Regions from separate parts of the Polyangium sorediatum genome, predicted to be linked through region 2. Evidence: predicted binding sites of a transcription regulator. Region 2 holds the regulator's gene; each other region holds the start of a gene.

Region 1 (3,273 bases), on a different contig from region 2:
ACCTCGGTCGAGCACGCGATCGAGTATTTCCGGACGAACGGGATGGTCTAAGCCGCGCGGGCGAGGCTGATCTTGTCGGATTGTCCGGCCGCGTAGAAAGAGCGGAGCGCGCGGCGCATCCGATCGAAGTGGCCACGCCGCGCGAAGCTCTCTTCGAGCCTGCCCGCGAAGCGCGCGGCGAGATCATTGGCGAGGCGGTAGCGATCGCCGCGCTCGGTGCCAGGCGGATGGAGATACGCCACGGCCTCGAAGAGGCGCGCGCGGATGCGGGCCGCGCGGCTGGGATCGAAGCGCCGCGCGGCGAGCGGGCCGTGCACGAAGAGCACGTACTTGTCGACCTCGGCCTGGAGCTCCAGCTCGAGCTGCGTGACCGGGAGCTCCCGACGCGCGCGCTCGGCCAGGCAGAGGAAATGGCTCACGCCTTCCACGACCTGGCAGAGCAGATCAAACGGCGGGCTCTTCGGTTCGAGCGCCGCGCGCGGCAAATGAAGCGCCATGGAGACGCCGTCCTCGTCCTCGCGCACGAAGAGGACCTCGCGGCCTTCCTCCTCGGACGCGTCGATCGGCTGGATGAAGTCCTCCACCGAGGGCGCCTCCGGGATGCCGTACGTGCCTTCGAGCGCTGCCTGAATGCGCGCTGGCAGCGAGGGCGCCATCAGTGAACGCCCTCCTTTCCACGTGTCGCGACGAGCCCACGCGCGCCGAGCTCCTCCGCGATGCGCGACGAGCCCGTGCGGAGCCAGCGCTCGTAGAGCTTGAGCAGCCCGCGCTGGCCCTGCGCGCCCTGCGCGATGGCGCCGTCGGCGACCTCGTTCAGGACCTCCACGAATTGCTCGAAGCGATCGGCGAGCTCGGACAGGACGTCGTGGGTCGCGCGCTGGCCCGGCGTGCGCAGCATGGCCGAGGCGTTGTCGTACGCGGTCGCGCCGACGCGGATCACGTAGCCGCGGTCGATCCCGCGGATGTCGACGTGGCCGCCGAAAAAGCCGATCCCGTAGAGCACGCCGTCCCCGAGCGCGCGCAGGCGGCGGAAGCGCGTGGTCCCCGAGGCCTCGAGCGCGTCGTGGAGCTGGAAAGCGAGGGGCCGGGAAAAAGCCGGCTCGTTGTCCTCGCTGGGGTGGGCATAATCACAGAGAACCCCGACGAGGTAATGCGACGACGCCGCGGAGGCCTCGATCTTTCGCGCGCGCAGCGCATCGCCGACGGCGTCCATGAAGTAGTCGGAGATACTGGGAGAGATCGCGATATTGGTTGTACGGCTCACGGGGCACCTCGTCCTGGACGGGGCGCTTGGGACCGGGATCCAGCAGGCGCCACGCGCCCGGTTGAACAGCTCGTCCTCGAAAGACCGGCGGCAGAGGCTCGCGGACGGCGCGGGGCCGGACGCGGGCCTCATGAACGGAATCTACCGCAGCAGGCGCACGACGCCCAGCACACGGCAGACGGTTTTACGAGGGATTCCGAGGATTTGTGGCCACCCCGGGGGGCGGCTGCCAGCGATCGTTTCGGCCGCGAATTTCGGCCGCTTGACAGCCGAACGACCATGACTATCTTCCGGGCCGCTCGTTAGCACTCACCCTCCGTGAGTGCTAACAATCGAAAAACCGCAAGCTCATCGGGCATGTGGCGGGGGCGCCAAGCATGAATGCGCGCGCTCCGCGCCTGCCCATTGCGAATGGGATCTGGTGGCTCTCGGCCACCCCCGGAGGGTTTCACGATGGCGACGAAGATCAGGCCGCTGCAGGACCGCGTGATCGTCAAGCGACTCAAGGAAGAGGAGAGGACCAAGGGCGGGCTCTACATCCCGGACTCCGCCAAGGAGAAGCCCGTGGAGGGCACCGTCCTCGCCGTGGGCAACGGCAAGGTCCTCGAGGACGGCACCGTGCGCCGCCTCGACGTGAAGGAAGGCGACCGCGTCCTCTTCGGGAAGTACTCGGGGACTGAGGTGAAGCTCGACGGGGAAGAGCACCTCATCCTGCGCGAGGACGACATCCTGGGCGTGATCGAGGCGTGACTCGGGCCGCGGCCCCCTGAATTCTGGAGATATCGAGATGGCAGCCAAAGAGATCATCTACAACGAGTCGGCCCGCAGCATGATCCTCGCGGGCGTCAACGCCCTCGCGGACGCGGTGAAGGTCACGCTCGGCCCGAAGGGCCGCAACGTCGTGATCGAGAAGAGCTTCGGTTCGCCCACCGTGACCAAGGACGGCGTCACGGTCGCGAAGGAGATCGAGCTCGAGAACCGCTTCGAGAACATGGGCGCGCAGATGGTGCGCGAGGTGGCCTCGAAGACGAGCGACATCGCCGGCGACGGCACCACGACGGCGACGGTGCTCGCCCAGGCGATCTACCGCGAGGGCTCCAAGCTCGTCGCGGCGGGCCACAACCCGATGGAGATCAAGCGCGGCATCGACAAGGCGGTCGAGTCCATCGTCGCGAACCTCAAGGGCTCGGCGAAGCTCACGCAGGACGCGAAGGAGATCGCGCAGGTCGGCACGATCAGCGCGAACGGCGACCAGACGATCGGCAAGCTCCTCGCGGACGCGATGGAGAAGGTCGGCAAGGAAGGCGTCATCACGGTCGAGGAGGCGAAGAGCGCCGACACGACGCTCGACGTGGTCGAGGGCATGCAGTTCGACCGCGGCTACCTCAGCCCGTACTTCGTGACGGACGCCGAGGCGATGAAGTGCGTCATGGAGGACGCCTACATCCTCATCTCGGAGAAGAAGATCTCCAACATGAAGGACCTCCTCCCGGTCCTCGAGGCGATCGCGAAGAGCCAGAAGCAGCTCCTCATCATCGCCGAGGACGTCGAGGGCGAGGCGCTCGCGACGCTCGTCGTGAACAAGCTCCGCGGCACGCTGCACTGCGCGGCCGTGAAGGCGCCTGGCTTCGGTGATCGCCGCAAGGAGATGCTGAAGGACATCGCGGTCCTCACGGACGGCCAGGTGATCGCGGAGGAGCTCGGCCTCAAGCTCGAGAACGTCACGATCTCGGATCTCGGCCGCGCCAAGACCGTGATCATCGACAAGGACAACGCGACGATCGTCGGCGGTCAGGGCAAGAAGGACAAGATCAAGGCGCGCCAGCAGGAGATCCGCGCCCAGATCGAGCACACGACGAGCGACTACGATCGCGAGAAGCTCCAGGAGCGCCTCGCGAAGCTCGTCGGCGGCGTGGCCGTGATCAAGGTCGGCGCCGCGACCGAGACCGAGATGAAGGAGAAGAAGGCCCGCGTCGAGGACGCGCTCCACGCGACCCGCGCGGCCGTGG
Region 2 (3,273 bases):
GATGTACCCGACGCGGAAGTCCGGCCCCGAGATGATGCGGTTCAGCCGCCCCCACACGTAGATGTCGTCGTCGGCGATGGCGAAGTCCGGCCGCAGCTCGATCGTCGTCGACGCCGAGAACCCGACGCGCTTGGCCGGCTGCATGTAGCCGTATCCCGTCCCTGCGAACGTGACGGCCACGGTCTGACGCGCGTCATCGACGGTGTAGTTGCACGTCATCGGGAAGAAGCGGCCGATCGCGGGCGAAGCCGAGTCGGTCTTCAACGACACGCCGAGCTTGAGCATCTCCGGGCAGATCCGACTCGCCCCGAAGTTCGAGAAGAGCCACCAGCGGAGCTGCGGGTTCGCGTTCACCACGGTGCCGGCGCAAGGGCAGCCGGCCACGGCGAAGGAGAGCGCGAGCACGAGCAGGACCAAGAACGCGCCCGCCGGTCGGGCGGACGACTTGCGACGGGATCGCAGCACGCGGATTACCATAGCGACAGAGCGGGCGAGCGTGTCCTGGAACCTGCAGGAAGCCGGGATCCAGGGCGCGCTCCGTTGAAGGTGGATGAAGGCGAAAGAAGACGTTTCTTGGACGATCCGGAAGGCACCCTCCCTAAAAACAGGGCACGAATCCGGCACTTCGGAGTCGTCTGGAGAATTTGCCCGGGATTCGTCGGTCGGATTTGACGCCCCCATCCAACAGGCCTACAAAAAGCGAAGCAAGCTAGCACAGGGGAGGAAAACGACGGCCCCGGGTGACTCGTAGGGACGGATGCGATCATGAGTGACCTGACGAACCGCTCTCGCAAAATCCTGCTCGCCGTCGTCACCGAGTTCATCTCGACAGGCGCGGCGGTGGGAAGTCGCACGCTCGCGCGTAAGTATGGCCTCGATCTGTCGGCAGCCTCCGTTCGTAACGTGCTCGCCGATCTCGAAGAGGCCGGGTACCTGAAGCAGCCGCATACCTCCGCCGGCCGTGTCCCCACGGATCGCGCGCTGCGCCTCTTCATCGACACGCTCGTCCAGGCGCGCGCCTACAGTCCCGAGGAGCAGGCCAAGCTCGGCAAACGTTTCGCCGAGATCTATGCGGTCGCGACAGACCCGATGCGCGAGGCCGGGCGGTACCTGTCCGAGCTCTCCGGCACGGCCGCGGTCATCGCCTCGCCGCGCACCGAGCTCCGCGCGCTCTCGCAGCTCCGCTTCATCCCCACGCGCCCCGGCCAGCTCCTCGCCGTGCTCGTCTTCTCCGACGGCACCGTCGAGAACCGCTTCATCCAGATCGAAGAGGTCCCCGCCGAGCCGGAGCTCACGCGCATCCACAACCTGCTCGCCGACGTCATCGAAGGCCGCTCGCTCGGCGAAGCACGTGACCTCTTCGCGCGCCGCCTCGCCGACGAACGCATCGCGCTCGACGCCCTGCGTCGTCGCGCCTTCGAACTCGGCAGCCGCGCCACCGCTGACGTGAACCGCCGCAGCGGCGACGTCGTCATCGAGGGCCAAGGCAAGCTCATCGACTTGCCCGAGTACACCGACGCATCGCGTCTCAAGAAGCTGCTGCGCACGCTCACCGAGCGCGAGGATCTGCTGACGCTCCTCGACAAGGTGATCGCCGCGGGCGCGGTGACGGTGTTCGTCGGCAGCGAGGCCGGCGAGCTCGGCGAAGGGGATCTCAGCCTCGTCGTCGCGCCGTACACCGAGCATGGGCGCGTCGCCGGCACGGTCGGCGTGCTCGGCCCGACGCGCATGGACTACGCGAAGGTCATGCCGCTCGTGGACGCGACGGCCACCGCGATGAGCGAAGCGCTCGGCGGACGGCGCGGGTCATCCTGACGCGCGCAGCCGCTCGAGCACGCTTTGAAAATCTTCGGGCGCGGGTTCTTCAAAAAAGACCTCGTCGCCCGTCTGCGGGTGGACGAAGCCGAGCTCCGTCGCGTGCAGCATGAGCCGCGGCGCGTCGATGCGCGTGCCCGCATAGCGGCGCACGTACACGTTCTCCCCGACGATCGGATGTCCCGCCTCGGAGAGGTGGATCCGGATCTGATGCGTTCGTCCCGTCTCGAGCCGGCATGCGACCAGCGTCGCACCGCGCAGCCGTTCGAGCGGCTCGACGTGCGTCACCGCGAGCTGCCCCTCGCCGCGGCGCTCGCCTTCTTCGAGCGAACCTCGCAGCCCATCGCCGCGATCCGCGATGAGCCTCGATCGAAACGTCCGCTTCCCGATCTCGCCGTGCACGATCGCCAGGTAGACACGACGCACCGAGTGCTCGCGGAACTGCTGCGAGAGGTGCTTCTTCGCCGCGAGCGTCCGCGTGAAGACGAGCAGCCCGCTCGTCGCCTTGTCGAGCCTGTGCACCACGCCGAGCGGCGCGCGTCCGCGGATCTTGTCGCGACGCGCCAGCAGATCACGCACGAGCGCGTCGAGCGTCTTTTCGCGCTCCGCGGGCGACTCGTCGCCGAACGGGATCGTCGAGATCCCCGCGGGCTTTCGCACCACGACGAGGGCCGGATCCATGTGCACCACGAGCTCCTCGCCGATCTCCGCGAGGCGCGCGACCTTCGGCGAAGGCGCGCGCGGATGCCGCGTGATCTCCGCGCCGGCCCGCGTCTTTCGCGTCGAATCGAGGAGCTGCGTCCCGTCGATCGCGATCTTGCCGGTCTCGATGAGCCTTCGTGCGTCGGACCAGGACACCGCGGCGAGCGTCCGGACGACGCCGTCGAGCGGACGACCGCCGAGGTCGGGCGGGACGACCCAGGTCGCGTCGGGCGAACCGAGCGCGCTCGCGGGCTGACCGGCGGGCGGCGGCGTACGAGGGGAACCACGCGGGGCGGCGCGGGGGCGTGTGCGAGGCGGGAGACGCGGGGACATGCAGAAAATCAGCGGGGATGCGGACCAACCGTGCGCGCACGATGACGTACCGCGCATGAATATGCCGCTCGTTTTTTCCTCGCGGGCCTCGACTGCGCTATGCTCGGCCCGCTCTTCGGAGCAACGCTCGATCGTGGGTGCCCGACATCGAACGCCGCATGGGCGCCCGCGGCGGAAAATCATCCGGCTTGTTGACACGCTGCGCGCGCGAGACCGAAGATAGCGCGAAAGACAGCCCTAGCGGCGCTTTACCCCAGAGGAGACCGTTCCGTGGCCAGCACCATCCTCGCCGTCGACGACAGCGTGACCATGCGCAAGGTCCTCGAGATCACGTTTGCGGGTCCCGAGTTTCGCTGCGTCGCGGCTAATGGGCACGACGCGGCCCTGGAGAAGCTCAAAACCGAGAAACCTGCCCTCGTGATC
Region 3 (3,273 bases), on a different contig from region 2:
GTACGGGTACGTCGCGGGGCTTTACGAGCGGAATGGATCCCGGCTGTGGGTGAACCGCGGGTTCGGCACGGCGGGACCGCCGGCGCGGGTCGGCGCGCCGCCGGAGGTGACGCGCGTCGTGCTCGTGTCGGCCTGATTCAAGACGGCAAGACGAGCACCTTCAAGACGCCCGGCTCGGCGGCGCGTGCGAACGCGCGCGCGGCGTCCGCGAGCGGATACCGCGCCGAAAGGAGCGGGCGCGGGTCGACGCCGCCGCGGGCGAGCACGTCGATGGCGCGCTGAAAATCGCCGCAACGCGAGCCGATGATCTTGTTCTCGTTGATGACGGCGGGCGCGAGGTCGATGTTCGCAACGCCTGCATACGTGCTCTTGAGGATGATCGTGCCGCGCGGCTTCACGATGGCGAGCGCGCGGGCGAGCCCCGCAGGCTGGCCGGTCGCCTCGACGACGAGGTCGAACCCCGCCTCGGAAAAATCGGATTCGAGCGCGACGTCGAGCCCGGCGGCTTCGAGGATCGCGAGTTTGTCCCGGTGCCGGCCGACGGCGACGGCGCGGCCGAGATCCCCGCGCCGCGCCGCGAGGGCGAGCCCCGTGAGCAGGCCGAGCTTGCCGTCGCCGAGCAGGCAAACGCGATCCCCCGGCCGGGGCGCGGCCTCGTCGAAGGCATGCAGCGCGGCGGCGAGCGGCTCGATGAAGGCTGCGCTCTCGTCGGGGATCACGTCCGGCAAGACATGCAGGTTCTCCTCGGGGATCCGTACGAATTCGGCGATTCCGCCGTCACGGCCGAGGATCCCGAGCACGGTGCGCGTGGGGCAATGGTTGCGCCCGCCCGCGCGGCAGGTCGCGCAGCTCCCGCAGGCGCAATTGATCTCCATGACGACACGCTTGCCCGCGTGCAGGCCGAGGACCTCGTGGCCGAGCACGCCGCGAAAGCCCATGTAGCCGCGGGCGAGCTCCTGGTCGGTATTGCAGATTCCGGCCGACAGGACCTTGACGATGACCTCGCCCGGCGCGGGCGCGGGATCGGGGACGTCGGCGAGGACGACGCCGTTTTCTGTGCACTGGAGCGCCTTCATGCGTCCTCTCTCTCAAAAGAGGACCGCGTGCGCAACCTCGCGTCTTTTGCGCCGACCGGGCCGAAGCGAGGTCCGGAAACAAAGGCACAAAACGAAAACGGCACCCGAAGGTGCCGTTGTTCGCTGTTTCTGTTTTACCTGGCGATCCCAGCGGGAATTGAACCCGCGTTACCGACGTGAGAGGCCGGCGTCCTAACCGCTAGACGATGGGACCAGTTTTCAAATCCGTCGGCGACACTTCTTAGCCGACTTCGGGCTGGGGGACAAGGATTCGAACCTTGATAGACGGTGCCAGAAACCGTCGTCCTGCCATTAGACGATCCCCCAAAGGATCGGCTCTCCCCAGGCCCTGCGGACCAAGGGACCGGCGGAACACCGGAGCAATCGCTCCGTCGTCCACGGGCCGCGCAAATTAGCCGAACCGTCGGTCCTGTCAAGCGCTTCTTGTCGTTTGTTCGGAACAGCTTGAGATCGCTTGGAAATTCCGTCCGTCTTGGCCGGGCTCGTCCTCCCGCCGTCCTCCGTGCACCCCGAACCAGGTCGTTCGGGGTGCTTCCGGGACGTACGCCGCCCTCCGGAAAAACGACCGGCCGGCCCAGGGTGGGCTTGACGGTGGAAAGGGGGGATCTATTTTCCGGGCCGGTTTTAGCCACCGGCATAGCCGAGTGCCAGCGGCGTTGGTGCTCGACACCCTCCGTGGCCAAGAGCCACGGCCGGGGGGAGTCGGCCCGCCGGGGCCCGCAACAGACGATAGAGGAAGCCATCATGAAGATCAGGCCGCTGCACGACCGCATCGTGGTCAAGCGTCTCGAGAGCGAGACCCAGACGAAGGGTGGGATCATCATCCCGGATTCGGCCAAGGAGAAGCCCATCGAGGGGCGCGTGGTGGCCGTGGGCAACGGCAAGCTGCTCCGCGACGGCAAGCTCCGGCCGCTCGACATCAAGGTCGGCGACGTCGTCCTCTTCGGCAAGTACGCCGGCAACGAGGTGAAGATCGACGGCGAGGACTACGTGCTCCTGCGCGAGGACGACCTGCTCGCGATCACCGGCGGCGAAGGCGCCGCGAGCTGAACGCCCGCCCTCTCCTCACCAACTCCAAAGGGAAGAAGATCCATGTCCGCCAAGCAGATCATTTACAGCCGTAGCGCGCGCGCCGCGATCCTCCGGGGCGTCAACACGCTCGCCGAGGCCGTGAAGGTGACCCTCGGGCCCAAGGGCCGGAATGTCGTCATCGAGAAGAGCTGGGGTTCGCCGGTCGTCACGAAGGACGGCGTCACCGTGGCCAAGGAAGTCGAGCTGCACTCGAAGCTCGAGAACATGGGCGCGCAGATGGTCCGTGAGGTCGCCTCGAAGACGAGCGACAAGGCCGGCGACGGCACGACCACCGCGACCGTCCTCGCCCAGGCCATCTACAACGAGGGCCTCCGCCTCGTCGAAGCCGGCCACAACCCGATGGACCTGAAGCGCGGCATCGACGCCGCCGTCAGCGCGATCCTCGGCGAGCTGAAGAAGCAAGCCGTCCCGACCAAGGACAAGGGCCAGATCGCCCAGGTCGCCACCATCAGCGCCAACGGCGACAAGGAGATCGGCAACATCCTCGCCGAGGCGATGGAGAAGGTCGGCAAGGAGGGCGTGATCACGGTCGAAGAGAACAAGCGCATGTCGACCGAGCTCGACACGGTCGAGGGCATGCAGTTCGACCGTGGCTACCTCTCGCCGTACTTCGTGACCGATCCCGAGAAGATGAAGACGGTCCTCAACAACCCGCTCATCCTCGTGAACGAGAAGAAGATCTCGGCGATGGCCGATCTCCTCCCGGTGCTCGAGCAGGTCGTGAAGAACGGCCGCGAGGTCCTCATCATCGCCGAGGACATCGAGGGCGAGGCGCTCGCGACGCTCGTCGTGAACAAGCTGCGCGGCACGCTCAAGGTCGCCGCCGTGAAGGCCCCCGGCTTCGGCGATCGCCGCAAGGAGATGCTGAAGGACATCGCGACCCTGACGGGCGCGACGGCCTTCATGGAGGACCTCGGCCAGAAGCTCGACACCGCCACGCTGCGTGACCTCGGCACGGCCCGCCGCGTCGAGATCGACAAGGACAACACCGTCATCGTCGACGGCGCCGGCGACAAGGTCGCGATCAAGGCCCGCGTCGAGTCGATCCGCAAGCAGATCGGCGACACGTCGAGCGACTACGATC

What was found. Region 2 encodes HrcA, which represses chaperone genes, less so after heat shock. Its sites were predicted from a motif close to GNTAGCACTCNCCNNNGGNGAGTGCTANC; they were not measured.
Region 1: a site for HrcA is predicted at 1,566-1,594, ahead of groES (co-chaperone GroES). Genes of this name have one in related genera too.
Region 3: a site for HrcA is predicted at 1,721-1,749, ahead of groES (co-chaperone GroES). Genes of this name have one in related genera too.

Annotation. Positions count from the first base shown of each region.
Region 1 is NZ_JARZHI010000013.1:54,194-57,466, forward strand. Features, by position in the region: gene QHF89_RS17160 (NAD-dependent epimerase/dehydratase family protein) at 1-51, shown strand, start outside; gene QHF89_RS17165 (hypothetical protein) at 48-656, opposite strand; gene QHF89_RS17170 (hypothetical protein) at 656-1,264, opposite strand; gene groES (co-chaperone GroES) at 1,718-2,014, shown strand; gene groL (chaperonin GroEL) at 2,052-3,273, shown strand, end outside.
Region 2 is NZ_JARZHI010000015.1:71,820-75,092, reverse strand. Features, by position in the region: gene QHF89_RS18870 (hypothetical protein) at 1-465, opposite strand, end outside; gene hrcA (heat-inducible transcriptional repressor HrcA) at 766-1,815, shown strand; gene QHF89_RS18860 (RluA family pseudouridine synthase) at 1,807-2,850, opposite strand; gene QHF89_RS18855 (response regulator transcription factor) at 3,121-3,273, shown strand, end outside.
Region 3 is NZ_JARZHI010000006.1:325,726-328,998, forward strand. Features, by position in the region: gene QHF89_RS10635 (metallophosphoesterase) at 1-136, shown strand, start outside; gene QHF89_RS10640 (alcohol dehydrogenase catalytic domain-containing protein) at 138-1,076, opposite strand; tRNA gene QHF89_RS10645 (tRNA-Glu) at 1,216-1,290, opposite strand; tRNA gene QHF89_RS10650 (tRNA-Gln) at 1,333-1,403, opposite strand; gene groES (co-chaperone GroES) at 1,842-2,147, shown strand; gene groL (chaperonin GroEL) at 2,190-3,273, shown strand, end outside.